Regions from separate parts of the Paenibacillus terrisolis genome, predicted to be linked through region 1. Evidence: riboswitches for the same ligand, from Rfam matches in the RefSeq annotation. Region 1 holds a riboswitch; each other region holds the start of a gene.

Evidence for each region. Region 1 has a riboswitch for cyclic di-AMP ahead of ACI48K_RS23790 (C40 family peptidase). Riboswitches for the same ligand answer to the same signal wherever they lie in the genome.
Region 2: it holds a riboswitch for cyclic di-AMP, as region 1 does, so the genes downstream of both, ACI48K_RS21115 (G5 domain-containing protein) here and ACI48K_RS23790 (C40 family peptidase) in region 1, are expected to answer to the same signal.
Region 3: it holds a riboswitch for cyclic di-AMP, as region 1 does, so the genes downstream of both, ACI48K_RS11705 (TrkH family potassium uptake protein) here and ACI48K_RS23790 (C40 family peptidase) in region 1, are expected to answer to the same signal.
Region 4: it holds a riboswitch for cyclic di-AMP, as region 1 does, so the genes downstream of both, ACI48K_RS08695 (hypothetical protein) here and ACI48K_RS23790 (C40 family peptidase) in region 1, are expected to answer to the same signal.

Annotation. Positions count from the first base shown of each region.
Region 1 is NZ_JBKFGG010000046.1:13,040-20,207, forward strand. Features, by position in the region: gene rluF (23S rRNA pseudouridine(2604) synthase RluF) at 1-424, shown strand, start outside; gene motB (flagellar motor protein MotB) at 500-1,309, opposite strand; gene motA (flagellar motor stator protein MotA) at 1,293-2,096, opposite strand; gene ACI48K_RS23765 (hypothetical protein) at 2,292-2,585, shown strand; gene ACI48K_RS23770 (4a-hydroxytetrahydrobiopterin dehydratase) at 2,750-3,049, shown strand; gene ACI48K_RS23775 (c-type cytochrome) at 3,142-3,501, opposite strand; gene ACI48K_RS23780 (GNAT family N-acetyltransferase) at 3,671-4,174, opposite strand; gene ACI48K_RS23785 (C40 family peptidase) at 4,409-4,888, opposite strand; cyclic di-AMP (ydaO/yuaA leader) riboswitch at 4,893-5,030, opposite strand; gene ACI48K_RS23790 (C40 family peptidase) at 5,284-5,775, opposite strand; cyclic di-AMP (ydaO/yuaA leader) riboswitch at 5,780-5,915, opposite strand; gene ACI48K_RS23795 (hypothetical protein) at 6,137-6,967, opposite strand.
Region 2 is NZ_JBKFGG010000033.1:11,328-18,495, forward strand. Features, by position in the region: gene rsmI (16S rRNA (cytidine(1402)-2'-O)-methyltransferase) at 1-208, shown strand, start outside; gene ACI48K_RS21100 (AbrB/MazE/SpoVT family DNA-binding domain-containing protein) at 337-591, opposite strand; gene ACI48K_RS21105 (HD domain-containing protein) at 912-2,201, shown strand; gene ACI48K_RS21110 (TatD family hydrolase) at 2,238-3,008, shown strand; cyclic di-AMP (ydaO/yuaA leader) riboswitch at 3,226-3,445, shown strand; gene ACI48K_RS21115 (G5 domain-containing protein) at 3,708-4,844, shown strand; gene rnmV (ribonuclease M5) at 4,958-5,512, shown strand; gene rsmA (16S rRNA (adenine(1518)-N(6)/adenine(1519)-N(6))-dimethyltransferase RsmA) at 5,509-6,399, shown strand; gene yabG (sporulation peptidase YabG) at 6,453-7,168, shown strand, end outside.
Region 3 is NZ_JBKFGG010000010.1:8,902-16,069, reverse strand. Features, by position in the region: gene trxA (thioredoxin) at 1-308, shown strand, start outside; gene uvrC (excinuclease ABC subunit UvrC) at 425-2,389, shown strand; gene ACI48K_RS11710 (CPBP family intramembrane glutamic endopeptidase) at 2,358-4,085, opposite strand; cyclic di-AMP (ydaO/yuaA leader) riboswitch at 4,374-4,532, shown strand; gene ACI48K_RS11705 (TrkH family potassium uptake protein) at 4,605-5,939, shown strand; gene ACI48K_RS11700 (potassium channel family protein) at 5,955-6,617, shown strand; gene ACI48K_RS11695 (cation:proton antiporter) at 6,659-7,168, shown strand, end outside.
Region 4 is NZ_JBKFGG010000006.1:221,505-228,672, reverse strand. Features, by position in the region: gene kdpB (potassium-transporting ATPase subunit KdpB) at 1-787, opposite strand, end outside; gene kdpA (potassium-transporting ATPase subunit KdpA) at 818-2,488, opposite strand; gene kdpF (K(+)-transporting ATPase subunit F) at 2,518-2,598, opposite strand; gene ACI48K_RS08700 (signal peptide protein) at 2,595-2,702, opposite strand; gene ACI48K_RS08695 (hypothetical protein) at 2,731-3,129, opposite strand; cyclic di-AMP (ydaO/yuaA leader) riboswitch at 3,251-3,430, opposite strand; cyclic di-AMP (ydaO/yuaA leader) riboswitch at 3,534-3,729, opposite strand; gene ACI48K_RS08690 (hypothetical protein) at 3,727-4,296, opposite strand; gene ACI48K_RS08685 (hypothetical protein) at 4,380-5,177, shown strand; gene ACI48K_RS08680 (glycerophosphodiester phosphodiesterase family protein) at 5,299-6,276, opposite strand; gene ACI48K_RS08675 (FHA domain-containing protein) at 6,326-6,985, opposite strand.

The DNA of each region.
Region 1 (7,168 bases):
TCCGATCGGGCGCCTGGACAAGGATTCGGAAGGATTGATTCTGTTGACCAGCGATGGAGATATCGTCAACAAAATCCTGCGTGCGGAAGGCAAGCATGAAAAGGAGTATATAGTAACGGCCGACAAACCGTTAACGCCTTCCTTCTTGAAGGCTATGAGCGAAGGTGTAAAGATCTTGGGTGAGAAGACGCTGCCCTGTGAGGTGACCCGTGTTGCGGAGCGTGTGTTCCGGATCATTCTTACGGAAGGGAAAAACCGCCAGATTCGCCGGATGTGCAGCGCCCTCGGGTATGAAGTGCGGAAGCTGCAGCGCGTCCGTATTATGAATATCCGTTTGGGCAATCAGAAAATCGGAACCTGGCGGGATTTGACGGAGCAGGAGAAACGCGAGCTGGGTCAGGCTCTGAATTATACTCTCTATTAAAATCGGTATTCACGCACGGCCGCTAAGTATAAGAAAGGCCCTCACTCTACGGTGAGGGCCTTTTATGGTGAAATATTAGCGCGCTGTGGTTGCGCCAAGCTGTTGTTGATTGCTGCTATCCTGATATTTCCGGATGATGGATACCTCAACCCGGCGGTTTTGGGCGCGTCCCGTCGCGGTGGCATTACTGGCGACAGGATGGTATTCGCCGTAGCCGCTGTTGCTGAACTTCTTGGGATCCAGATTGGTATTGAGCAGCAGAATCTTCATGAAGTTAAGGGCCCGGGCCGAGCTCAAATCCCAGTTGGAGGAGAACTTGTTGTTGGAAATCGGGATATTGTCGGTGTGGCCGGAAACGATGACTTCATAATCCGGGAATTGCTGGAGCATCGCCGAGATGGCTTTGGCGAGTATCCGGGCGTCCGGCTTCACTTCTGCTTCTCCCGAAGGGAACAAGGCTTTGTCGCTGATTGTGATCATGAGCTGGGATTGATTCAATTTCGTATCCAGCTCGTCGGTCAGGCCGTTGTTTTTGATATAATTGTCGAGCTGCTTTTTGAGGGCCTCCAAGCTTTCCTGCTCTTTACGCATCAGTTCGCTTTTATTGTTCATGGCGCCGTCAGAAGAGGGCTTTGGAATTTGTTTATCACTGATCGAATTTTTGGTGTTGCTGTTCATGGAGTTTTGATCCAGAACACCCATACCTCCGGTCAGCACGCTGTTAAACGCTTCGCTCATTTCCTCGAATTTGTTCGCATCAATGGTACTCATCCCGAACAGTACGATAAAAAGCGCCAACAGCAAAGTCATCAAGTCAGAATAAGGGAGCAGCCAGCTCTCGTCGGAGTGCTCCTCGTGATCCTGGTGCTTATTCTTTTTGCTCACCTTCACCCGCCCCCTTTTCTAGAATTTCCGCACGTTCGGCAGGGGTTAAGAAGACAGCCAGCTTCTGTTGAATGGCAATTGTGGATACGCCGGATTGAATGGATAGAAGACCTTCCACCATCATTAGCCGGATCTCCATTTCTTTCTTGGAGAGACGTTTCAGCTTATTGGCAATCGGATGCCATAAAACATAACCGGTAAATATACCAAAAATCGTAGCGATAAAAGCACCCGAAATCGCATGGGACAACCGTTCGATATCGCTCATGTCCGACAATGCGGCGATCAGGCCCACAACGGCTCCAAGTACCCCGAGCGTCGGCGCGTACATCCCGGCTTGGGCAAAAATGAGCGCACCGGCTTTATGCCGCTCTTCGGTTGCCGCAATATCCTCCGTGAGAACATCCTGGACAAATTCCTGGTCGTTTCCATCAATAATCATGCGCATACCGCCGCGAAGGAAATCATCATTTATTTCTTCTACCTTGGCTTCCAGGGCCAGCAGCCCCTCGCGCCGGGTAATGGTCGCCCATTCCATAAACAGCGTAATGAGTTCCGCCTTGCTGATCATTTTCGGTTTTACGACCGTCATTTTTAGCAATTTAGGGAATTTCTTCAGTTCCGTCATCGGGAAGGCCATGAACAAAGTGGCCGCCGTACCGACGAAGATGATGACGAAGGCTGCAGGGTTGGAAACCAGGCTTGCGATAGGCGCCCCTTTCAGGAACATCCCTACAATAAGCGCTATGAGTCCGAGAATAAGTCCGATAATTGATGAAATTTCCATTGTACACCTCGTCCTTGAGATAAATTGATTCCAATCTTTGGCCAAACCGCATCCTTGCAGATTGACTCCTTTGGTTTTTCCAAAAAAATGATTTATCTACTTTATCGACAGATTTCCGTTTTTTTTTAAGTGGTTTTTTCCGGTATAATAAGATCACAGCCTGAAGAACAGGGTCAAGAAGGGAGATTGTTGCCCGTGGGAGTAAAGCACGGTAGGGACTATGAATATATTCTGGCAGATTTGACGGCCGCAGTCGGCCGCATCTCGGATAGCTACGAATTTTTCGAAATGGAGCAGGAAGATTGGGAACGGTTGTCTGCTGAAGAAAAAAATGAGGTATGGGAGGCGCTGGCCGAGGATCTGTTCTACGGGCTTGGGACGGAACCCGTGATTTCGGTAGGAAGCGCGGTTGTGATTTACGATGCCGAGACGCATCGGATAAATTTCCTTATCGGGGAAGAAGAGCTTACCTCCATCAAGCTGGTTTGATGGCAAACAAAATATTTAATAATAGATGATGTTATAGAGTCTCTTTGGACTAAGGCGCATGAAGATGAGATCAGGGGAATACAATATGTAGCAAAGAGCCCGGCACAACATCAGTGAAACCGTTATCTAAAGGGAGCTCTTGAAGAGAACGGGGAGGAAGAAAAATGCCGTTTACACCGCAGGAAATAGAGGCGCACCTGGAAAAATTGGAAGGATGGGAGCTTGAGGAAGGACGCTGGATTTACCGAAAATATACGTTCTCCAATTTTATGAAAGGGATTGCTTTTGTGGATGAGGTCGCCGCCATTTCGGAGGCGTTTAATCATCACCCTTTTATCACCATTGACCACAAAACCGTGACGCTTCGTTTAACAACTTGGGAGGAAGGCGGAATTACGGCGATAGACATCAAAGAAGCCCAGCAATATAATGAGGCATTTGAAAAAACGCGTTCCGCCGATTGACGGGTCGAGGGCGATTAAATCGATAGCTTGCCAAAAAGCCCGCCAGGAACTTCAGGTTCCCGGCGGGCTTGCTTTGCTTTGCGCCGATGCCGTCATTTTTTCTCGGAGAGCCACATCGCGACGTTAGCAATTTCCTCATCTTTCAAACGATCTTTGAATGAAGGCATCATTCCGCCCTTGCCCTTGGTAATAATTCCATACAATTCGTCAGCCGTCAGCTCCGCTCCGATCTTCTGCAGGTTGGGACCTACCTGTCCCTGCAGCTGGTCTCCATGGCAACTGATGCAGTTCGCCTCAACCGTGGCTTGGGCTTGCTCGGCATTTAAAGTAACTGCGGGCATTTGAGGCTTAGCCTCCTGTTCGGTTTGCTCCCTGCCCGGCAGGGTGAACATCAGCACGACAGCCAAAGCGCATGCCGCGAAAAAAAGTCCGCTCATGATCCACTTTTGCATTCCATCGCCCCTCCATATGTAAGCTACCATTTCCATTATAACGGAACAATATGGTGGATCATAGCCTTTATGTCAAAAATAGCACACAATCAACGAAAAATACTGCCATTAAAGTGCAATTTATCATAGGCGATTTGTCGGTTTGGTCGAATGCAGTTGCGAGCGGCACTTACGCAAGACCGGGATCTCCACGGTAGACCATACAGTAAAAGGGTTTGGATACGCCTCCGGGGGTCATTTTCTCGTATAGGTCGGTGATCGTAAAGCCAGCTTTCTGGTAAGCCCGGATCGCCCGGTTGTTCCAAGTGAGAACCTCCAGATCAACCTCGTGGTCCGGATTTCTGCGAACCGCTTCTTTTACGATTGCGGAAACAAACGCCTTTCCGTGGCCGTGTCCGCATAATTCAGGCTTCATGCCAATTCCTAAGCGTGTTACGCCGGTAAGGGGGAAATATTGGGCGAAACCCGCCATTACTCCGTTCTCGTCTAAAACGGAAACATATTGCTCGGCCCGCAAAACCGGGTTGCCAAACTCCACATCAAGCGCTTTCATTTGCTCCCACGGGAGCCAGCCATAAATATCGTAAGGGGAGTCGTAACGCCAGGTGCAGATTTCCGCGCCATGACTTTCCTCCATGGGAACGACATGAAATTCCGGGATAAACTTATCCATCTTTGCGCCTCCTTCTAATGTAGGAATGCCGTCACTAAGATGAACTCCGTAGAATCTTGTAACCTCACTCTACCGGGAAAAGACGGGCTTGTAAATATTCAATTGAAACACGCAGGAAAACGGTAACCTTTCGCGGGCTTATCTCGTTATATAAGCAGGGAACAAAAAACCGCTCCGATTCCGGCAAGAATCAGGGCGGCTCCAAAATAGAGGGTCAAATAAAGATTCATGAAATCAGTTTGCGGCAAATACGGAAAATTTGTATTGGCTCAGAATTCTTTTCGCTCCAACGTAACGGTTGTTGTAGTAGTTGTTGCTCAGCTTGTCGATGCGGATGCCTTTTGAGGAAGAGGCGTGCGCAAAGCTGCCGTCACCGACGTAGATGCCAACATGGGATACTCCGTTGCCAAGCGTATTGAAGAAGACAAGATCGCCCGCTTTCAAGTTGCTTTTGGCTACCGGCGTTCCTTGCTTGTATTGGGCGGTTGATACGCGAGGAAGCTGAACGCCGATTTTGCTGAACACGTATCTGGTAAATCCGGAGCAATCGAACCCGGCAAGGGTGGTTCCTCCGAATTTGTAAGGTGTGCCGTATACGGATTTGACGACACTGCTCAAAGTAGTCGTAGTCGGTGTGGCCGCAAAGGCACTTCCGGCTCCCATAGTGAACACCAAAGCCAAACTCGTTACCGCTGCTGCAATCGTCTTTCTCATGATGTCTTGCTCCTTCCGAGGCCTGCGAGGTTAGCTTAAGGATTCGGTTGAAGGTTCCCTATGATCCCTTTGGAGCGAGATCAATTCACCCTGATGTGGTTCCCCCGTTTCCCGTGCACCGGGAATTCGGCAGTTTTGTTGTAGTATGTGCACAAAAACAAAGTTACAGCAAAGATTACAAAGTTGTTACTATTGCCTTTGGTTATTCTACCAAACGCGCCCAGCTTTGACAAGTTCGATGCCTGATATTTAAGAAAAAGAAGGCTTAAGTCCTGATTGAAATGGCCGTCAGCCGGGTAATGATTCCTAGATGGGAAATACCAAATAAATAGAAAAAACCCGCAAGAAAATGATCGAAGCATCGAATCACTTTCTTGCGGGTTTCCGGTTCCTGATTATTCTACGTTGTCTTGCTCAGCGGAATCTCCTGTAACGTCTTCATATTTGTCGGTACTCATAACGCGTTTAGCGCCAACATAACGCTCAACATAATACTTTTCGCTTAATTTGCTGATGACTACTCCATTGGAAGAGGAGGCATGAGCAAATTTCCCGTCGCCTACAAATACTCCTACGTGTGAAACGCCTTTGCCGGAAGTGTTAAAGAAAACCAGGTCGCCTGGGATCAACTCATCTTTGGAAACGGCGGTTCCCATTTTGTATTGAGAGCCGGATTGATGAGGAAGCTTGATACCAAGCTTAGAGTACACGTACATCGTAAATCCAGAGCAATCGAAGCCTGCTGTGGTTGTTCCACCGGATACATAGCTGGATCCAAGAGCCGAATCGACTACAGTGTCCAGTTTGGAATCCGCGAAAGCGCTACCAGCTCCAATTGTGAAAAGAATGGCAAAACTTACTGCTGCTGCGGCTAACTGTTTTTTCAAGAAGTTATGCTCCTTCCAATGCCTACGAGGTTAGCTTGAGGATTCGGTTGAAGGTCCCCTATGATTCCTGACTTCGGAATCAATTCACCCAAAATGGTTCCCCCGTTTCCCTGGCGAAGGGAATTCGGCTCTTAGTTCACACCTGAAATTACTAGTTCGTCATTCAGTAGAAGATTCTTGCCAAAGGTGACAAAAATGATTACAAAACTGTTACTGAAATTGTGCTGTTGTTATTGTAACAAATACAGGCATCTTTTGGCAATGGTTAATTAACAAGTTTAAGAGGGCACTTTAACGCACAAGGCCCCCGCGTATCCGCGGAGGCCTTGTGCTTTCAAGGTTTGAAAGTGGTGAAAAAAAATTAACTATTTTGTGACTTGGCTTGCCAGAGCCGATATTGAGAGGTGACTCTCCATATTTTAAACGCGCTGCGAATAAGAGGATAGGATTGCTGCAGAATCAGGGCGAGAAGGCCGGTCCAAATCCAAGAAACCGTGCCGAATAAAGTGAAAAGAACAAGTCCGAAAGCGATGAGAATCAGGGATATGGCGAGACCCTGAAGAAGATGCCTGAAACAAATCAACAGGGAATTCCATACACCGGCTTTGAACAAGTAGCCAAACAATGCGAACAGCAAGGTTTGCCGGATGAACCATCCGTAAGCGAGCCAGCCCAGCACATAGCCGAGGATCGTTAAGGAGGATGGCAGGTCAAGTCCTTTTTGCAGCAGGCCGGGCCACAGAGAGGTCAGCTTTGGAATAATCCAGAGCGAAGGCAGCAAAGTAAGCGCAAGCTCCAGGATATAAAAAAGGACAACCGGCTTCCAGAATTCCTTCATTCCCTGAAAAAGAGGAAGCCCCGTTCCTCTGGCGTCATTTGGAACAAGTCCGTAAAGAATTCCGGCCTGGATTAAGGGGGTCATCAGCAGACGGACCGCAGTCATGCCAATCAGCAGCCAGAAATACAGGCGTACATCCGGGTTGGTGCTTAGCCCGAGCTGTCCTTCGAACAGGAACAGGATCCGGCTGAGCCCGGTGGGCGGCGGGTCAGGGTATCTTTGCAGTACCTGGGTCACTGCGGTGTCGATGAGCCTGTAAAGGAAAATCCCCCACAGCAGCTGGTACAAAAACAGGATGATGACGGAGGGAAACTGGTTCTTCATCAGGCTCCAGCCTTGGCGCACATAGGTCATATCCTTCTCTCCTTAAAGTTTTGTGAGTAGGGTAGTTCAATAATTCATCTTTTGATCACAAAGCTAAGCATGAAGCCTAATCGGCATCGAATCTTGAATTGAGCCGGGCCTTCCGTTGCTCACGTAGGTTCAGCCTACGCTCCGCTACTCAGTCCCTAGCTTCATCCAACCTTCTCGGTGCTGAAAATCTGAATTATTGAA
Region 2 (7,168 bases), on a different contig from region 1:
GCCGCTGGGCGAATACTGCCTGGTTGTTAGCGGGGCGCATCCGGATCAAGTGAAGGAGAAAAAGGACGCTTGGTGGAAAACATTATCGGTCGAAGAACATGTTGCCCATTATGAGCAAGAGGACGGATTGTCGCGAAAAGAGGCCATGAAAAAGGCGGCGGGAGACCGTGGAGTTTCGAAAAGAGACATTTACCAAACGTTGTTATAGGCCCAATTAGCCCTTTAAGCAAAAAAAGGGGCCTTCACTAGGCCGGGTTCAAGCCTAGGAAGGCGCCAAGGAGATATGAAAAAGGTTAGAATTAACAGTTTCAGTAAATCTATTATATACTATATTTCTTAATTTGTCACAGGGTTAGGAAGCTCAGTAATACATTCGTGGCAAACAATTTTACCTTTGAAGTATGTCACGTTTTCGGCGTTGCCGCAGAAGATGCAGGCAGGCTCGTATTTTTTGAGCATAATCCGTTCTCCGTCCACATAAATTTCAAGCGCGTCTTTTTCACCGATGCCGAGTGTGCGGCGAAGTTCGATAGGAATGACAACGCGTCCCAATTCGTCTACTTTTCTTACAATACCGGTTGATTTCATCATTTCGATGACAACCCCTCTCGCTATAATTTTTTAATTGTCATTATTCGACATTGTTCTATCTTTTATGATATTTATAATACCAACCATTGCCAAAACAGTCAACCTATTTATGGTAGAGTTCATTATTATTTCTAAATTCGAGTTTTTATAGAGCGCAAATAGCCCTGTATTATAAGGGAAATCGGACTTTTACGAAGATTCGACATTTTGGAAATCTATATTTTGACACTTTTCGACAATGTTCGACACCATCTGTCGTCAATAGTCAAGTTCCTTCTTTTTCTCCCAAAAAACAGTTCCAAAATAAAGGAGTGTATGCCATGTATCGTCAGCTGCGCGAAGAAAAAGTGTTTAAAGATCCCGTACATAATTATATTCATGTCCAGGACGAAATGATTTGGTCGCTGATCAATTCGTCTGAATTTCAGCGTTTACGTCGAATTCGGCAGCTGGGCACTTCTTATTTGACATTTCACGGTGCCGAGCACAGCCGCTTCTCCCACTCGCTGGGCGTTTATGAAATCACGCGCCGCATCATTTCGCAGTTTGAAAGCGGCGGTTATGCCGGCTGGGATCACGACGAGCGGCTGGTCGCTTTAAGCGCCGCCCTGCTGCATGATTTGGGCCATGGTCCATTTTCCCATTCCATCGAGCAGGCCTTCCAAATGCATCACGAGGATTGGACCTGCAAAATTATGCTTGGCGACACGGAGGTCGGCCAGGTGCTTCGGCGCATGGGTGAGGATTTCCCCGAAAAAGTCGCCGCGGTCATCCGTAAGGATTACGGCAATCCGATTGTCGTCAATCTGGTCTCCAGTCCGCTTGATGCCGACCGGATGGATTATTTGCTGCGGGACGCCTATTTTACCGGGGTCAATTACGGCACGATTGACATGGACCGGATTTTGCGGATGCTGCGTCCTCATCAGGGCCGGGTAGTCGTCAAGGAGTCGGGCATGCACGCGGTTGAGGATTATTTGATGTCCCGTTACCAAATGTACTGGCAGGTATACTTCCATCCCGTTACCCGCAGCTCGGAGATCATTTTGCGGCAGATTTTGCGCCGGGCCAAAGAGCTTTTAGAGGCCGGGCATTCGTTTAAGTTCTTGCCGGATCCTTTGCCGGGACTGTTTAACCGTGAATTAACGGTCCAGGAATATTTACTGCTGGATGAGGCGCTGATGCAAACGGCCTTTATGCAGTGGAAGCAAGAGTCCGATCCTTTGCTCAGTGATTTATGCGGTCGATTCTTGGAACGTAAATTGTATAAATATGTAGAATGCGAATCGCTGGATTTGGAAACGATCGAGGGAATTCGGGAGGCGTTTGCTAAGGCCGGGCTTAACCCGGAATACGATCTGGAAATTGATTTTCCGACCGATCTGCCTTATGATGTGTTTCGTCCGGAGGAAGCTTTCGGACAGAAGCAGATCTTGCTGCTCGACCGACGCGACCGGCTCCGGGAAATTTCCGAGGTGTCCGACATTGTAAGGTCGATCAGCGGACTCCACCGCGGCAAATTTCATTTGTACTATCCCGACAATAAATTATCCGCTGTGATCGGCCGGCTGCCGGCAAACATTGCAAGGATTTTCGAGCAGCAGCATTAAGAAACGAATCAAAAAACAGCCTGGGAGGAACTATCGATGATGTTATTCGACACCCATACCCATATGGATGCGCCCCAGTTTGACGAAGATCGTGAGCAAGCGATTGCCCGCGCGGTGGAACAAGGGGTTACGCGTATGATCAATATCGGCTTTAACCGTGAAACGATCCCGACGACGATGAAACTTGCGGAATCTTATGACTTTATTTATGCCGCCGTCGGCTGGCATCCTCAGGATGCGATTACGATGCAAGAGGGCGATTTGGACTGGATCGCTGAATTATGCAAGCATGAGAAGGTCGTGGCCATCGGCGAGATCGGTCTGGATTATTACTGGGATACGTCACCGAAAGAGGTTCAGCACAAAGTTTTCCGCGATCAAATCGGCCTCGCTCGCAGCCTCGGAATGCCCATCAGCATCCATAATCGGGAAGCGCACGAGGATGTAGTCCGAATTTTGCGCGAAGAGAAAGCGAGCGAAGTCGGAGGTGTGCTTCACTCCTTCTCCGGTAGTTGGGAAATTGCCAAAATGTGTCTGGATTTGGGATTCCATTTGTCGTTCGGCGGACCGATAACGTTTAAAAATGCAAAACAGCCAAAGGAAGTTTTAGCCAAAACACCGATGGACCGTTTGTTGATCGAAACCGATTCCCCATATCTTACTCCGCATCCATTTCGAGGGAAAAGAAACGAATCCGCCCATGTACGTCTGGTTGCGGAAGCGGCGGCCGAGTTAAAAGGGGTGTTCGTGGAGGAAATCGCCGAAATTACCTCCCGAAATGCAATGGAACGATTTGGAATACGGTGAATTCCGGAGCAAATGGGCCGAAAAAAGCAGGATTTTCGAAATATGAATGCTTTTTAACCAGAAAATCCAAGTTAGTTACATTTTTTTAACCATTTTTTTTAAAAAACGTGGTTGATTCGTCCTTTACAACATGCATGGAAACAAGTTAGAATTTCTTCTGTAGTCATTTTGGCTCACTCGTCAGTTGGGCGAGCCTATTCGATGACTTTGGTTCCATGAACCAGTCTCGCTGAATCTCCATTTGGAGAACGGGGGAACCGATACAGGAATGGTTAAGGGCAGTGCTTAGAGCACCGGCTGTTGCTGTATTTGATTTCTTTACAGGGTCTTAGGGGTGAATTCGAGGTCATTGCGCCATGAGCGAATGAACTGAGAAAGGGCGGCTCTCTTTCGTCCGAACCCGACAGCTAACCTCGTAAGCGTCAATAAGAGAGGTAACTCGTGCATCCTATTACACCAAGACAATTCGGAAGCCACGAAGGAGTTCCTCTAACTCTTTCTTTAGGCTTCTTTTGTTTTTGAATAAAAGTAATAGGGTCATCATACTGTTGTTAAACAGGAGGTGACATATGCCAGGTAGACTGGGGCAGGATGCGAAATACGGGGGATTTCACCGCGTTTCGTAAAAACGATCTGTAGTCACGTCAAACGTATCATGCATCGACCTAGACGGCGGGACTATGAAGGAGGACGGACGAAATGGGCATTTTCCACAAAGAAGACACCCATCAATCACGCTCATCCAGCATGTCTTACGCAATGCGATGGAAGCATGAGAATTTACGTCAGATTTCGATTGTTGGAGTTCTGACCGTCGCAGTGATCATCATCATCCTGATTTGGCTATTTGGCCAAAACGATAAAAAAGAGACTTCTCTGGTAGCGGAAGGCAAGATCCAATCGGCCGAGACAGGCGTGTCTCAGGCGGATCTTAAGAAAGCGCCAGTCGGTATGCTGAGCAAGCAAGATTCAGCAGTCCAGCTTCTTGCCGGCTCGCAAGGGGCGGACAATCATTTTGTTGCCGTGCATGCGGTTCCGGTAACCGTAAGCGTGGACGGAGCAACGAAGGTTCATTTCACCACGAAAAGCAGCGTACAGGGGGCCATCACCGAGCTTGGCATCGCCCTGAGCAAAGACGATAAAATAAAACCGGCGCTGGGCAGCGCGCTAACGTCTGATTCGGATATCAAGATCGTCCGTGTCAGCAAGCAAACTGTTCAGGAAAAAATTACAGTTCCGTTCACCATCGTGAAGACGTCAGACGAGAACCTGCTTAAGGGCAAAACCAAAGTCCTTCAGCCGGGAAGCAATGGCGTGGTCGTTCACAACATCGAAAAGGTGTACGAGGATGGCAAATTCGTAACGAAGCGGTGGCTTGGCAAAGAAGTGGCGGTAAGCGCTCAGCCCAAGGTCATCGCAGTTGGCGTCAAAAAGCCGGCAGAGGTCAAATCCGCAAGCATTACCCGTAATCCGAACGCGGTAAATATCAGCGGGCTGACCACAAAAGGCGGCGTGTCGTTTAAATACAAAAAGGTACTTAAAAACGTTACCTTAACGGCTTATTCCTCCGAAGAGGAAGGTATCGGCACGAGAACCGCTTCCGGGACGCGCGTAACGCAAGGAAGAACCATTGCGGTTGATACCAGCATCGTTCCGCTCGGATGGTGGGTCTACATCGAAGGGCTCGGCTTCCGCAAGGCGGAGGATACCGGCGGCGCTATCGACGGACATAAGATTGACGTATATTACGACTCGCTCAAGGCAGCGACAAATTTCGGGCTCAAAAAGGGCCGTACCGTATATGTCATCGGTCCGACAAAGCCTGAATTAAACTAACCTCGTTTTACTTTGCGAGGGGAATAAGATAGTATTAGGATGATGAATAAGACATTGGATTAGAAGAGGAGCCTTCCTCTTCTTTTTGTTGTAAACGGAAGGGAAGACGGCACATGATCAAAGAGGTCATCGTGGTGGAGGGGCGCGACGATACCGTCGCGATTAAACGGGCCGTGGAGGCCGACACGATCGAGACGGGCGGGTCGGCGATCAACGAGACGACGCTGCGAAAAATTGCCCTGGCGCAGGAGCGGCGGGGAGTTATTATTTTTACGGATCCCGACCATGCGGGGGAGCGAATCCGTAAAATCGTCGCGGCCCGGGTTCCGGGGTGCAAGCATGCCTTTATACGGGAAGCGGACGCCACGAAACGCGGAGACATCGGCGTGGAGAACGCTTCGCCGGAGGCGATCCGCGAAGCGCTCTCCAAGGTCCGCTGCGAGCTTCAGGGAGTGGAGGGGCTCATTGATTGGGCAGACTTGATAGAGGCGGGCCTGATCGTTCATCCGGAAGCCGCTGCACGCCGGCGGGTGATGGGAGAGCTGCTTGGCATCGGATACTGCAACGGCAAGCAGTTCCATAAACGGCTGACGGTGTTCAAGATCAGCAGGGAAGAATTCGCGGCCGCCCTCGCGGAGCTCGAAGACAAAGGAGTCAATCACCCATGAACAGGAATGAAGATGTTTCTACGCCGCGCCGGACGAAGGAAATTATTCAACGGCACGGATTTTCTTTTAAGAAAAGTCTGGGTCAGAACTTTCTGATCGATCAAAATATACTCGGCAAAATCGTTGCAGCCGCCGGTTTGGACGCGTCCAAGGGGGCTCTTGAAATCGGGCCGGGGATCGGCGCATTGACCGAAAAACTGGCTCAGGAGGCCGGGAAAGTGGTTGCGGTGGAAATCGACCAGCGTCTGCTGCCGATTTTGGAAGAGGTGTTGGAGCCGCACCCGCATGTTCGCGTCATTCACGGCGATGTGCTGAAGCTGAATCTGCGCGCGTTGTTTGAGACAGAATTTGGCGGGGTCAGCGGCGTCAGCGTGGTGGCTAACTTGCCTTATTACGTGACGACCCCGATTCTGATGAAACTACTGGAGGAAGGCCTCCCGCTTGAGCATATCGTCGTCATGATTCAGAAGGAAGTGGCGGAGCGGATGGCGGCTTCTCCCGGCGGCAAGGATTATGGCAGTCTCAGCATAGCGGTTCAGTATTACAGCGAACCGGAGCTGATCTGTACGGTGCCGCACAGCGTGTTTATTCCCCAGCCTAACGTAGAGTCGGCGGTGATTCGTTTGACGGTGCGCAAAACGCCTCCGGTGGCCGTAAACGACGAGAAGTTCTTTTTTGACGTGGTACAAGCTTCTTTTGCGCAAAGAAGAAAAACAATCTCCAACAACCTGAAAACCCGCTTCTTCGCCGGAGAAGGCCGGGAACGGCTGGAGCAGCTGCTTGGGGCCGCGGAAATCGAACCTTCCCGGCGTGCGGAAACGCTCAGCCTGGAGGAGTTCGCGCGGCTTAGCAATACGCTGCTTGCGGCCGGGTTCAGCCATTCGTAACCCTCGCAATTGTAACCAATCCTTCGCCTAGCCCATACGATGGGAAAGAGGTGATGGATTTGACGAATTTGGGAGACTTGGTCGTCCGCAAATCTTACGGAGGAGACGTAACGTTCCGGATAGAAAGAATAGAGCGGAGCGAGGCTATCATCAAAGGGACGGAATTCCGGCTGCTGGCGGATGCGCCTTTGACCGACCTGGTCAAGGTAGACCCGGCTTCCCCCGGCGAGAAAGCGCAGCGCGCCCGCATCAAAGAGGCTGAATCGCTGGAACGGATGACACAAGACCGGAAGGTGCTGGCGGAACGCAATCAAATGACGATCGGTACGGATTGGTACCCGCAGCCGCAGGGGGAGCCGTCCTATTTTGAAGTCCCGGGCAAGGTGCTTCACCTGGACGGGGACGAGAGGTATTTGCAGAAAAGCTTAAGTCTATACGAGAAGCTGCGGATTCCGGCTCAAGGTTACTACGTGTCGGAGTCGCAGATGGCCAGAACGCTTTATCGTCTGCTGCCGTCCGTTCAGCCCGATATCGTGGTGCTGACCGGGCATGACGGCGTGCTGAAGCATCGCCCGTCCGGGGACTTGTATAATTTGACCAGCTACAAAAATTCCAAATATTTCGTGGAGGCGATTCAGGCGGCCCGGCAGTATGAGCGTAATTTCGATTCGTTAACGATCGTGGCGGGGGCTTGCCAATCGCATTTTGAGGCTTTGCTGCAAGCCGGTGCCAATTTTGCGAGTTCTCCGGCCCGCGTGCTGATCCACGC
Region 3 (7,168 bases), on a different contig from region 1:
TTAGTGTATCCGATCAGTCTTTCAATACCGAAATTGAAGGGCAAGGTCCGGTTCTTGTTGATTTCTGGGCTCCTTGGTGCGGCCCCTGCAAAATGATCGCCCCGATTTTGGAGGAACTGTCTTCCGATTTAGGCGATGCGATCAAAATTGCCAAGCTTAACGTTGATGATAATCCGGAAACGGCTTCCCGTTTCGGAGTTATGAGTATCCCTACACTGATCCTGTTCAAGGACGGCCAACCGGTTGACAAAATCGTCGGTTTGAACTCCAAGGATGCTTTGAAAAACCTGATTTCCAAACATCAATAAGGTTGGATAAGGCGGCAGCAGTATATGCCTAGGATCACGCCTCCGGGTTATCCGGGGGCGTTTTCTATGGAGTCCGCCTGAAGTCAGCAGTTCCATGCGTGAGGAGGTTTAGGAGCATGGATTCTTTTCTGAACGAAATTCAGGAGCAGGAGAAAGCGCTGGAGGCCATCAGGCACAAACTGGCGCTGCTGCCCGATTTGCCGGGTTGTTACCTGATGAAAAACAAGGACGGCATCATTATTTACGTCGGCAAGGCCAAGGTGCTTAAAAACCGGGTCCGTTCTTATTTTACGGGGAGCCACAACGGCAAAACGCAGCGGCTGGTCTCCGAAATCCGCGATTTTGAATATATCGTAACCGGCAGCAACATGGAAGCGCTCATTTTGGAGTGCAATCTGATCAAGCTGCATCATCCGCGCTTTAATGTGCTGCTAAAGGATGACAAGACATACCCTTATATCAAAATTACGAACGAGCCTCATCCGAGGCTGGAGGTTACGCGCCGGGTTCTTAAGGACAAGGCGAAATATTTCGGCCCTTATCCGAATGCGTATGCCGCTCAGCAGACCAAGAAGCTGCTTGACCGGATGTACCCGCTGCGCAAATGCAATGTGATGCCGAAGGAGGTCTGCCTGTATTATCACATGGGCCAATGCCTGGCTCCGTGCGTACAGGAGGTGCCGCAAGCCTCTTATGATCAGATGACACAGGAAATCACCTCTTTCCTAAGCGGCGGGCACGAGGAAATTAAAAAAGATCTGCAGCGAAAAATGCAGGAGGCCGCCGAGGACCTGTACTTTGAGCGCGCCAAGGAGCTGCGGGATCAGATCATCAACATCGACGCGCTGATGCAGAAGCAGAAGATCACGCTGGCCGACGCCAAGAATCGCGATGTCTTCGGGTTTGCGGTGGATAAAGGCTGGATGTGCGTGCAGATATTGTATATGCGCCAGGGCAAAATGATTGAACGCCACGCCTCGTCGTTTCCGTTCTACGGGGAGGCATACGGAGATTTTCTGTCATTCGTGGCCCAATATTACAGCGATAATCCGGCGCTGCCGCAGGAAATTCTTCTCCCGGCAATGGAGGCGGCGGACGAGGTTTCGGCGGCCCTGCCGGAGCAGCCGGTTTCGGATGAGGCCGGCGAGCAAGTCCAGCCGTCTTCCGGCAAAGCGGCCGAGGCCGAGGCAAGCCCTTCGGCCGCTCCCGAAGGCGAGCTGCTGGGGCCGGATTCCGGCGCGGACGCGCTGCAGCAGTGGCTCGGCGTGAAGGTGTTGGTGCCGCAGCGTGGACTGAAGCGGCAGATGATAACGATGGCCGTCGACAACGCGCGCGTGTCGCTGGACGAGAAATTCCGCCTCATCGAACGCGATGAGGAACGGACATCGAAGGCCGCGGAGAACCTCGGCCGATCAATCGGACTTACGTCGGTGTCGCGCATCGAAGCGTTCGACAACTCCAATATCCAGGGGACGAACCCCGTTTCGGCGATGGTGGTATTCATCGACGGCAAGCCGGCCAAGAAGGAATACCGCAAATATAAAGTCCGGACCGTACAGGGCCCGGACGATTACGAAACGATGCGCGAGGTGATCCGCCGCAGATACGAACGGGTGCTGAAGGAGAATTTGCCGATGCCGGATCTGATCGTTGTGGACGGCGGCAAGGGGCAAATTTCTGCGGCGACCGAAATTCTCGAGAACGAGCTGGGGCTGTACATTCCCGTCTGCGGCCTTGTTAAGGACGCGAAACATAAGACGGCTCAGTTGATGGCTTATGATCCGCCGGAGCCGATTCACCTGCCGCGCGACAGCCAGGAATTTTACCTGCTGCAGCGCATTCAGGACGAAGTGCACCGCTTCGCCATCTCGTTCCACCGCGAACAGCGCGGCAAATCAATGGTGACCTCGCGGCTCGACGCGATCCCCGGAATCGGGGAAAAACGCCGTAAAGCGCTGCTCAAGCATTTTGGCTCGCTGAAAAAAATTAAAGAGGCCTCCGTCGAAGACTTCCGGCCTCTTTCCATTGGTGATAAACTGGCGAATGAAATTATAAATGCCCTTCGGGATGAGGAGTCGTAAACAACGGCTCCTCTTTTTTGTCGAACGGCAGCGGCTTTCGTTCTTTCCCCGGCGGATTAAACCGGTAGACGACGTAAGCGACGATGGCGGGAAGAACGATATAAAACACGCCTGCCGTGAAATTCAGGGCGCCGCCCATGAAAATGATGCTTAAAGACATCAGAATCGTATCGAAAATCGTATGCGAGAACATGACCGTCACGAAGCCGTACCGCAAAAAGATGAAGCTGAACAGCAGACCGATGAACAGCAGCTCGATCGGACGGGAAGTGACAGGGTAAATCGGATACAGCGTATGGCCGAACGCCCAGATCATCGTTGTGATCACGCTGGCGACAAATGTGCTGCGGAATATTTTCTTCAACATCGGGATGCCGAACAGCCGGTATACGGCTTCTTCCCCAATCCCGGCTACCCAAGCAAGCAGAGGCATGAAAATTGGGTAAATCATATTGTATGGGGACTGTGTGGCGTCGGTCGTCGACCAGGTGTGAAGCGTTCGTTCCAGTACAAAAAAGATGACGGACTGTGCGCCCAGCAATATCAGGGCCCAGGCATAGGCGTCGGACACCGCGCCCAAAACATGCCGTCCATATCCGGACTCCTTGGCGCGCGGCCACAGGGCGATTCCTTGTTTGCGCCACAATCCGTCTCCCCCAACCAAGGAGAAATAAACGGAGGCGGCAAGGATCAGGGTAACTAATCCCTGGATAATGAATCCGATAAGCAGCACGGCGGAAGACATGCTCTCTTTTTGGAAAACGGGCAGCATGTTGATCGTACTGGCGGTCGAAAGAACAAAGTAGACGGAAGCCAGGAAAATCCCTCTTTTAAAAGACGTGTGCACCCGTGTCAATCCGCTGTAGACGATGGCCAAAATGCCCAGAACAAACGTGAACAGGGCATAACCGCCAAACGTCAGCCAGTTGGCAATCGTGGTCTGATGAGCCACGTAATCGGTATGTGATTTCGGAACGCTGAAGGAAGCTTCCATCGAAGAAACCTGGCCGTATTCGAAGCTGAATTTGATTTGGGCTTTGGATTGCCCGACCTTGAAATCCGGGATTTGGTACAACAAGCCGACTTCGCTCTCATTGGCTGCTGGTTGAATCCCGCTTTTGTTAAACCCGAAATACGTCAAGTAAGGCTGGGCTAATTTTTCTTTCTGCTCCAGCGTCAAATCGCCTTCCCAGGAGCGCAGGCTGTCGACGGTTTCCGAACCATTGCTTAGCATATCCTGCTTATTTTTATTGCTGGCGGTCGTGATTTCTTCGAAGCTGACCACTTTTCCGGTCGTCATGTGGACGTCTACGGTTAATGCGGACAACACTTCATTCGGGTTATTGAAACGAACGCGAAAGACGTCATAAGGAAAGTTCTTGTCATAGGATTTCAGAAACGGGCCGAGCAGATCTTCTTTGGCCAAATAACCGTATAAATCCGATTGCGTTTCATATGTAACGAGAGCAGGCTTAAGTTCTCCTTCCAATTGAAGCTGGGATGCGGCGAAATCTTCGGCAGCGCTTGCTGCCTGCTGTTTGGAAATCGTTTTCTCCTGCTGCTCCATTTGCAGCGTTTCCGACGCGTCGGTCGGGAGAACCTGAACAAGGATAAAAACGATAAATCCGAGCGCGGCCATCAGCCAAAGCGTTTTGGGCTTGATTTTCCTCCCAGAGGTTTGCGATATCAAGTTCATGGTTAAGCTCCTTTAAAATTTTTGTAAAAGGGATTATTTTACTGCAATCGCGTCACAGTAAAGATATCATAGGGCGTACCCCGCGCGCCAGAGACGGTGATGAAAATATAAATGAAAACCTCCAATAATCGAAGATAAGTTCCCCAATGTGTTAGATTTAGCGAGATCATAAGCTATGAGTTCTTGGTTTTCACGATTTTCAAGGCTATTTCATCGAAAAGAGCCATTGTGATAGGTTGGATTATGGATTATAATCCATTTGATAAAAATGAAATGTAACTCGATGAAAATAAAATACGGCCGAATTTCATTTGAAAACGGGGGAACCGAATTTTCCGGGGTGAATTTCGCTTGGAGCCGGCAGGAATGCCGGGTAAGAGAGCGAATAGGGCAACTGTGCATGTCCGAATCCGTCAGCTAACCTCGTAGGCCTTTGCAACAGGAGCCAAACCCGAAAGGCATTGGATTTCCAGTGCTTTTTTCTTTTGTTTTTCCTAATTAAGCGATGAGGTGAATAGGTTGCTATCCAAATGGTTCAAGTTTTCTCCGCCCCAGATTCTTGTGCTGGGTTTTGCCCTGATTATTCTTCTGGGCGCGCTGCTGCTGATGCTGCCGATCTCAAGTACACGGGGAGAGACGACGCCTTTTATCGATGCTTTGTTTACGGCAACCTCGGCAACCTGCGTAACCGGTCTGGTCGTTCGGGACACGGGAACGTATTTTTCCACATTCGGGCAAGTCGTGATCATGCTGCTGATTCAGGTCGGCGGGTTGGGATTCATGACCATGGCAACGTTATTTTCTCTCGTATTTAAGCGGAAAATATCGCTGAAGGACCGTCTGCTGCTGCAGGAGGCGATGAACCAGAATTCGATGGAGGGCATCGTTCGGCTGATCCGCAAGGTGTTGATGTATTCGCTCGTCATCGAGGCTTGTGCGGCCGTGACTTTCGCGCTGCGCTGGGCTTTTGACATGCCGTTTGGCCGGGCGGTCTATTTCGGAGTCTTTCACGCCGTCTCGATGTTTAACAATGCCGGATTTGACCTGTTTGGCGAATACCGCAGCCTGACGCAATATGTCGGCGACCCGGTCACGAATTTTGTAGCCATGTTTTTGATCGTCTCCGGGGGGATCGGGTTCATCGTCTTGTCCGATCTCATTGAATTTCGGCGCCACCGCAGGCTGTCATTGCATTCCAAAGTCGTGTTGTCCATGACGTCCGCACTGATAGTTGTCGGGGCGCTCGTTATTTTTATATTCGAATTCACGAATTCCAGAACACTGGAGCCGTTAAACTGGAGCGCGAAGATCTGGAGCTCGTTCTTCCAATCGGTAACGCCCAGAACGGCGGGAGCCAACACACTGGACATCGGCGCTTTGCGTCAGGCCACCCAGTTTTTTATGATCATCCTGATGTTTATCGGGGCGTCGCCGGGCTCCACCGGGGGCGGGATCAAAACGACGACGTTTACGATTCTGGTCGGCGCGGTGATTTCCATGATCCGCGGGCGCTCGGACTTGGTGTTGTTCCGTTATCGTCTGGCCCAGGAACGGATTTTCAAAGCGGTTACGCTGGCGATGTTGGCCTTGTTTCTGGTTATTGCCGTGGCCATGATCTTGTCGACGACGGAGGATGCCAGCTTCCTCAGCATTCTGTTTGAGACAACGTCCGCCTTCGGTACGGTTGGTTTGACCATGGGATTGACCGGCAAGCTGACTTTAATCGGCAAAATCATCATCAGCTTCACCATGTTCGCCGGACGGCTGGGACCTCTTACGCTGGCATACGCGCTCGGTCCGAAAAAAGGTAAAGAATTATATCGCCATCCGGAAGGCAAAATGATCATAGGATAAGGGGATTAATCTACAATGAAAACACAGCAGTTTGTGGTGATCGGGCTGGGACGCTTTGGATCAAGTCTGGCTCTGGAGCTGATGGATCTTGGTTACGAGGTGCTCGGCATTGACCGGAATGAGGAAATCGTGGAGGCTTTGGGCGATCAACTCACCCATGCGGTCGTGGCTGACCCCACCGATGAAGAGGTGTTGAAATCGCTGGGCGTGCGCAATTTTGACTGCGGCATCGTGGCGATCGGCAGCGACATTCAGCTAAATATTCTGTCGGCCATTTTGCTGAAGGAGCTTGGTATGAAAACCGTCGTCGCCAAGGCGATCTCCGTTCTGCACGGGCGGGCGCTGGAGAAGCTGGGCGTGGATCGAGTCATTTACCCGGAGAGGGACATGGGGATTCGCGTGGCCCATCAGCTCGTAACGCCAAACCTGCTGGATTACATCGAATTGTCCAAGGAATACAGCATCGTAGAGATGAATGTTCCTGAATGCCTAAACGGCAAAATCGTCGGCGATCTCAATCCGAGAGCCCGTTTCGGGTGCAGCATTGTGGCAATCCATCGCGAAAGCGGGATTATCGTAGCTCCGACCGCCATGGACCAGCTTAGCCAAGGCGATATTATGGTTATCATCGGCTCCAAGAAAAATATCGAGCAATTTGAAACGGTAATTAATCAATAAAAGGCCATACATGTGGCTTCGACAGTTGGAGTGTGACTCATGTGGAATCGGCTGTGACCGAATCGATACATCATTTTCTTATTTTAGTGCTGTTCGTCTTAAGTGTCGGCATGCTTGCCGGAAGGCTCGCCGCTTGGCTGAGACTGCCGGACGTTGCCGTGTTTATCGCCGTCGGGATGCTGTTGGGTCCCGGCCTTCGCCTGCTCCATGAATCCAGCGGATCGGTGGTTAATCAGCTGATCCTTACGGTGGGCTCGGCGCTAATTTTGTTTGACGGCGGGAGGAACTTGAAGCTCAGCGGGCTGCGCAAGGTCTGGATCACGTTGTCGATGCTCAGCGTGCCGGGGGTCTTGATCACAACGGCCGTTGTGGGGACGGGAATTCATTATCTCTTTAACGTGGATTGGATTTTCGCCTTTTTGGCGGCGGCGGTGATTGCATCGACCGATCCGGCCTCGATCATTCCGGTATTTAAACAGGTGAAGATCAAAGAGCGGGTTCGGGAAACGGTAGAAAGCGAATCGGCGTTCAACGACGCGACGGGTTCCATT
Region 4 (7,168 bases), on a different contig from region 1:
CGATCGTCGTCGGAATCAGGCAGACCAGCAGAGCAACAAGCATCGGGACTTCGATATTGACATTCAGAAAATTCCCGAAAAACGGCAGCGTCACGACGACCACGAGAAAGATGAGCGTTAAACTGATCAGCACGGTGCTCAGGGCGATTTCGTTAGGTGTTTTTTGCCGTTTTGCGCCTTCGACGAGCGAGATCATCCGGTCAAGAAACGATTCGCCGGGATCGGTCGAAATCCGAACCTTGATTTGGTCGCTGATGACCCGCGTGCCGCCCGTAACCGAACTGAAGTCGCCGCCCGCTTCCTTGATGACCGGAGCGGATTCCCCGGTAATCGCCGATTCGTCGACAGAGGCGAGGCCCTCAATCACCTCGCCGTCGCCGGGGATAAACTCGCCCTGCGCCACCACGACGATATCTCCTTTGCGCAGCTCGGTGGAAGGAATTTTTTTAATGACGGTACCGCTGATTTTGTTGGCCGTAATTTCTTTTTTCGTCTTTTTCAGGGAATCGGCCTGCGCTTTGCCGCGTCCCTCAGCCAATGCTTCGGCAAAGTTTGCAAACAGCACTGTGATCAGCAGGATTAGCGAAACCGTAAGGTTAAACCAGGCCGGAATATCTCCGCCGAAAGTGCCGGGCGCAAAAGCCAAAATCAAGGTGATGACAAAACCGACCTCCACGACGAACATGATCGGGTTGCGAATCATGACCCTAGGATCCAGCTTCAGAAAAGATTCTTTGATCGCGTTTTGTATAATTTCTCCGCTGATTGCGGATTTTTTTTGACTCATGGCAAAGATCCTCCAATCTCCTTTTCAAGCTTAAGGCAGCAGTGTCAACTGTTCGGCTATCGGTCCAAGCACGAGCCCAGGGAAGAACGTGAGCGCTCCTACAAGAACGACGGCCCCGATAAATACTGCCCCAAATAACCCCGTGTCCGTACGGAACGTTCCCGAAGATTCCGGGACTTTCTTCTTGGCCAATAACGATCCGGCTACCGCCAGCAGTGTGACGACAGAGAAGAAACGGCCCAGGAACATCACGATGCCGGTGGAAATATTCCAAAATGGAGTATTGTCGCCGAGTCCCTCAAAACCGGAACCGTTGTTCGAAGCGGACGAAGTAAATTCATACAACGCCTGTGTCAGACCGTGAAAGCCAGGATTTGAAATCGTGTCCGGAAATAACCACAGAGCTAATGCCGTCGGCACCAGAATAATGAAAGGAGGAATCAGCATCGTGAGCGCAACCAGCTTCATTTCCTTGCCTTCGATTTTTTTGCCTAAAAATTCCGGCGTGTGGCCGACCATCAGACCGGCCAGGAATACGCCGATAATCGCGTACATCAGCACGTTCATGAACCCTGCCCCCGCGCCGCCAAAAACGGTGTTGAGCATCATATTGGATATCGCCACAAACCCGCCGAGCGGAGTTAACGTGTCATGCATCGTGTTCACGGCCCCGGTTTCGGCAGCGGTTGTCACGACTGAATAAAGAGACGATTGCGCAACGCCAAAGCGGACCTCCTTGCCCTCCATGCTGCCCTGATCATGCTGGATGCCATAGCTGTTCAGCACCGGATTCCCATGGTATTCGGCTGTTAACGAGATCACCAGCATGATGATGAACATCAGCGACATGGAAAGGAACAGCACGCGTCCCTGCTTGGCGTTTCCGACGATCTTCCCGTACGTAAACGGAATCGCTGTACCGAATACCATCATGAGCAAAATTTGCAGCAAATTGCTGATCGCGTCCGGATTTTCGAACGGATGTGCCGAGTTGACCCCCAGAAACCCGCCGCCGTTCGTGCCGAACATTTTAATCGACAGCAATGAAGCGACCGGACCTCTGGCAATCAGTTGATCGCCGCCTTGAAGCGTATGGGCAAGTGCCGTAGGCTCCAGCGTTTGCGGAACGCCAAGGGCGACAAAAACAAGCGCCATCACGAACGCAACCGGCAGCAGAATGCGAGTAAGCGCACGAACCAAATCGACAAAGAAATTACCAAGCTGCTTGCCGGCGAGTCCGCGGATAAAAGCGATTGCCGCAGCCAGCAAAGTGGCTGGAGACACAAACATCATGAACACAATCCCGATCATTTGCGACAAATACGATAATCCGCTTTCGCCGCTGTAATGCTGCAGGTTCGTATTGGTCATGAAGCTGATCGCCGTATTAAAGGCGAGCGTCGGTTCTATGTTCGGAACTCCGCTTGGATTAAGCGGCAGATAGGACTGCGTCCGAAATACAAGGTAAACCAGCAAGATCATAACCCCGTTGCTGACCAGGACCGACGCGGCATATTTTTTCCAGGACTGATTTTCCCGTCGGATCCCGCCTATCGCGTATATTAATTTTTCGATGGGGCCAAAAAACTTATCCAGCCCCGTCTTCTCATAATCGAAAACTTTGGCCATATACAATCCGGCCGGACGAGCCAGAAGCAATGCGAGTAGCAGCGTGACTCCAATGGAAAGAATGGCAACCATTTCCTTCATACCCTCCTAAGACAACTGAGTTAAAACTTCTCCGGATTCAATAAAACATACAGCAGATACACAAACATCAAAAAAACGATAACCCCCAAAGCCCAAATCATTGTTCCGCACTTCCTTTATCAATCACTCTGCTCGCCCAGGACGCAATTCCGAGGCAAAATACCGTTAAAATCACAAACGAACCGATCATAATCACATCAAGCATTCCAGTAGTACCTCCCCTTCTTGCGTGTTCAAGGTATTAAAAAGGAAACATTGTCGCCTTTTGAATAAATAACATAATCTGCTCCAAGCGCTTTGTAGACGAGTCTGGAATTTGTTCCGTGGACGATGACATAGATCGGCTTTCTCGTCCAGGACTGGCAGATCTGAATATACAAACAGCACAGCGGCAAACTGTTTTCAAATAGATACACAGGGCCAATTGGCAAATCGGGAATCAACCACGAATCATGTTTTTTAGTATCCACTTTAATAATGTGCTTTATGCCTAATTTATCCATCCGCCGCTTCTCTTTTTCATTGTTGGTCAATACGGCAAACGGCAGATTCTTGATTTGCAATGTCCGAATAAATTCCAATCCCGCTTTCGTAGGCGCAGAAACCAGAATATATTCTTCCTCATGATTCATGATTATTCTCCTCCAATTTAGTAGCCGAAGGCGCAAAAAAAGAAGCCCTGCGAAAAGAGAGAACTAAGTCGCCAGCTTCTTCAGGCACGTTTAATGAAACGCGTCTATAGTCGACAGATGTTTGGACTCTCTTTGGACGCTTGCGAAGTTAGCTGCCGGATTCGGACGCAAGAGTCGCCCTACCCCGGACAAAGGCTGCTCGAACCATGCCCGGCGATTCACCCCATGGAAGCCGCCTGGCGGCTTTCGATTGGTTCCCCCGCTCTTTCTCGTTTTCAGAAAGATTCAGCGATTTTTTTCATTATGACTATAATTTTTCAAATTTAAACGCAAAAAACCACAGAGGCTTAGGAGCCCTGTGGTCTTGTTCCGATCACAAGCTTCATCATCCTCTCTCCGGAGCGGTATAAACCGTTCCTCGCTTTCGAGGTTAGCTGCCGGATTCGGACGGTGAGAGTCGCCCTACCTCAAAGAAGGGTCCATGGCCGTTCTTCTTTAAGGATTCACCCCGGATGCGCATTCGTCCGGCTCCCACACCAGACTTACGCTCATCATTTGGTTCCCCCGATTTCCTATTCGGAAATTCAGCGATTGAATTTAAATAGTAATCATTGTTATTTCATGAACGTATCTTACTCTCGGCATGCTATCCTGTAAAGAATATGCGAAAAGCATGACTACTCCAATCCGGCGTTTTTCTGTGGGGAACCACACTAAAACTCTCGAATACTCTTCCGAATTCGGTATTTCTTCACTTTTCTCAAAATCCATCCGATCCCCGGGCTGGGTTTCGGCAAATTCGAAGTCGAAAATGCCGGAAGCTTCGGCTTCCCTTGATGCATAGCACGCTGGTCCGCGTTGGGCCAGCTTTGCCGGCGTTCCGGTCAGCCGGAGTGAGCCCGGCATCGAGGATGAGCTGCTCGTGCGCAGTTGAGTCGGTCCCGGCAAACTTTCCTTTTGCTGAACAGGTCCTTCCTGGCCTGGAATCAACAATAAACGGCAAACGGCGATTTCTCGAATAGCGGTACAAAATGGCCTTGTTTCACTCCGAGACCGCATTTTCCTGAAAATAGCGGTGCAAAAGGGCCCTATTTTCGGCAAACCGGCCAAAACCAAGTGAAAAGGAGCTCTTCTGAATAAATAAGGCCATAAAATGGCGCTATTCATCCAGAATGAGGCCTCTTCAGTGGAATAAGGCTATAACAGGCCGCTATTTCAAGAAGTGACGGACGGGTGAGGTGTTTGGGTTGGTGTTTGGGTTGGTGTTTGGGTTGGTGTTTGGGTTGGTGTTTGGGTTGGTGTTTGGGTTGGTGTTTGGGTTGGTGTTTGGGTTGGTGTTTGGGTTGGTGTTTGGGTTGGTGTTTGGGTTGGTGTTTGGGTTGGTGTTTGGGTTGGTGTTTGGGTTGGTGTTTGGGTTGGTGTTTGGGTTGGTGTTTGGGTTGGTGTTTGGGTTGGTGTTTGGGTTGGTGTTTGGGTTGGTGTTTGGGTTGGTGTTTGGGTTGGTGTTTGGGTTGGTGTTTGGGTTGGTGTTTGGGTTGGTGTTTGGGTTGGTGTTTGGGTTGGTGTTTGGGTTGGTGTTTGGGTTGGTGTTTGGGTTGGTGTTTGGGTTGGTGTTTGGGTTGGTGTTTGGGTTGGTGTTTGGGTTGGTGTTTGGGTTGGTGTTTGGGTTGGTGTTTGGGTTGGTGTTTGGGTTGGTGTTTGGGTTGGTGTTTGGGTTGGTGTTTGGGTTGGTGTTTGGGTTGGTGTTTGGGTTGGTGTTTGGGTTGGTGTTTGGGTTGGTGTTTGGGTTGGTGTTTGGGTTGGTGTTTGGGTTGGTGTTTGGGTTGGTGTTTGGGTTGGTGTTTGGGTTGGTGTTTGGGTTGGTGTTTGGGTTGGTGTTTGGGTTGGTGTTTGGGTTGGTGTTTGGGTTGGTGTTTGGGTTGGTGTTTGGGTTGGTGTTTGGGTTGGTGTTTGGGTTGGTGTTTGGGTTGGTGTTTGGGTTGGTGTTTGGGTTGGTGTTTGGGTTGGTGTTTGGGTTGGTGTTTGGGTTGGTGTTTGACCTGTTCTAACGCAAATCCTCAAAGTCGACCAGGTATCTGGCAGGATTTTTCTGCTCTGCTGTTATGATAAGTATTAGAGGGTGTACCAAAAGCCGTCATAGATGACTTCTGGGACACCCTCCTGTATCGCTCAATCCCCGGTCTGCACTTTGGCCTGCGCTTTCCCGATCCGGTCGATCCGGTTGGTCCATATCCAGCCGGAATAATCCTTCGGCAGGCGCCGAAGATCCGCGACAGTATCGAATCCACTTGAAAACTCGCTGCCATCGCCTCCCACCACGATCACCCGGGTATTTACCCGGTCCATCCGGTTCAGGAACTTATCGGGCCAGCCCCAAATCCAGGGCGCGATTTTTTCCGGGATGTGCAGTTCTGTGTTCCGGCAGGCATTCGGAACATAACCCGTCCAGCCGGAAGCCTCGTAAGACAGCAAGCATTGCTTTAACGTGGCTTTGGACATCACCCGCATGTCCGGAAGCTGCTCTTTCACAGCGGCTACCGGCTGATCCCCGCCATAAACGGCCAGTTGTTTCCGGCCTTCCTCCGGCACCTCGGCGAGATAGCCGGCCAGTTGCCTGCCTTCATCGGGATTATCGCTCTTGATATGAATTAGGAACGATTTGTCCGGAAAGCGCGTCAATACATCCGTCAGCGAAGGCATCAACCCCACGCCTTTGCCGCGAAACGGATAAGATTTGCCTTGATCGGCCGTGTACCCGTAACCGATATCAAGCGCCTTCAACTCATCCATCGTATAATCCAGTGTCGTCCCCTGCGCATTCGTGCGGCAATCCAGCGTCGCATCGTGAAAGACGGCAAACTGGCTGTCTTTGGTCAGCTTTACGTCGAACTCCACCATATCCGCTCCATCCGCAAAAGCCGCTTCCATAGAAGGCAGCGTGTTTTCCAAATAGGAATGCTCCGGCTCGTAAATCCGCTGGGCAGTACAGGTATCGTTCTGAACGCCTTCCATCGGAAACGTCTGCGCCAGTCCGCGATGCGCCAGCAGCTTGGGCTCTCCGCCGCGTTCCGCGGCCAATAAAGAAGTATTATTCAAATATACGAAAACAATCAGTCCGAGCACGAGCCAAAACCGCTTCCGTTTCATCCATCCCTTTATCCGTCTCACAACCGTTCCCCCCGTACCATAACCACCCTCAGGTTTCCAAAATATATCCGCTTCCCCGGATCGCATTGATCTGGAAGGTATCTCTCCCGTATTTTTTCCGGATACGGTAAATCAGCGCGCTGAGCTCGTCGATCGTTACGTCCGGCGCGCCGTCTTCCCCAAGGTTCCGGTCCCGCCAAACCGTCTGTTTGATTTCCCGGATCGTCACTAGGCGGTTGGCATGATCGTGCAGCAGCTTCAGCAGCAAAAATTCTTTTTCCGACATCGATATTTTGATGTCGTCCACAAAACATTCCCGTTTCTCCCAATTCATCGCTACCCGCTCCGATATCGATTCTTCCGCCAGCGAAGCGAAGGCGAACGGCTCAAATTCCAGCGTTTGCTCGCCCAGAGTATATGAAAAATGAAGCACACTTGTCCCCCTGGCCAGCTTGAGGATATCATCGGTTTCCAGCACATAAGGAGCGTGCGGAATCATTTTGACTCCGTTAAGCTCGGTTCCGTGCCGGCTCCCCAAGTCGTAAGCAACGGCGTGCTCCTCTTCTTTGCGAATCGCCAGATGCTTGCGGGAGATAAAAATATTGGTAAATGCCACATCCGGGGCATTGTCCGTAGAGGTTCGGCCGACCTCCGTCAAATCGGCGCATAAATCGACGCAAGTTCCGGGCCGGAACGGATCCCCCCGCAAAATATAAAGGCAAGCGTAGGTTTCCAGTAGAGCTCCCTCCCTTTTTGGGTCTTCATCATCTTATCTTAATTGTCCGGGGAGTTAAATGCCAACAAGACTGATAATAGACTCATAATTGACTGATATGTTCACGACCAAAATCATCCATATTCCCCATAACCTGAATCCGATTCTACAAATCTC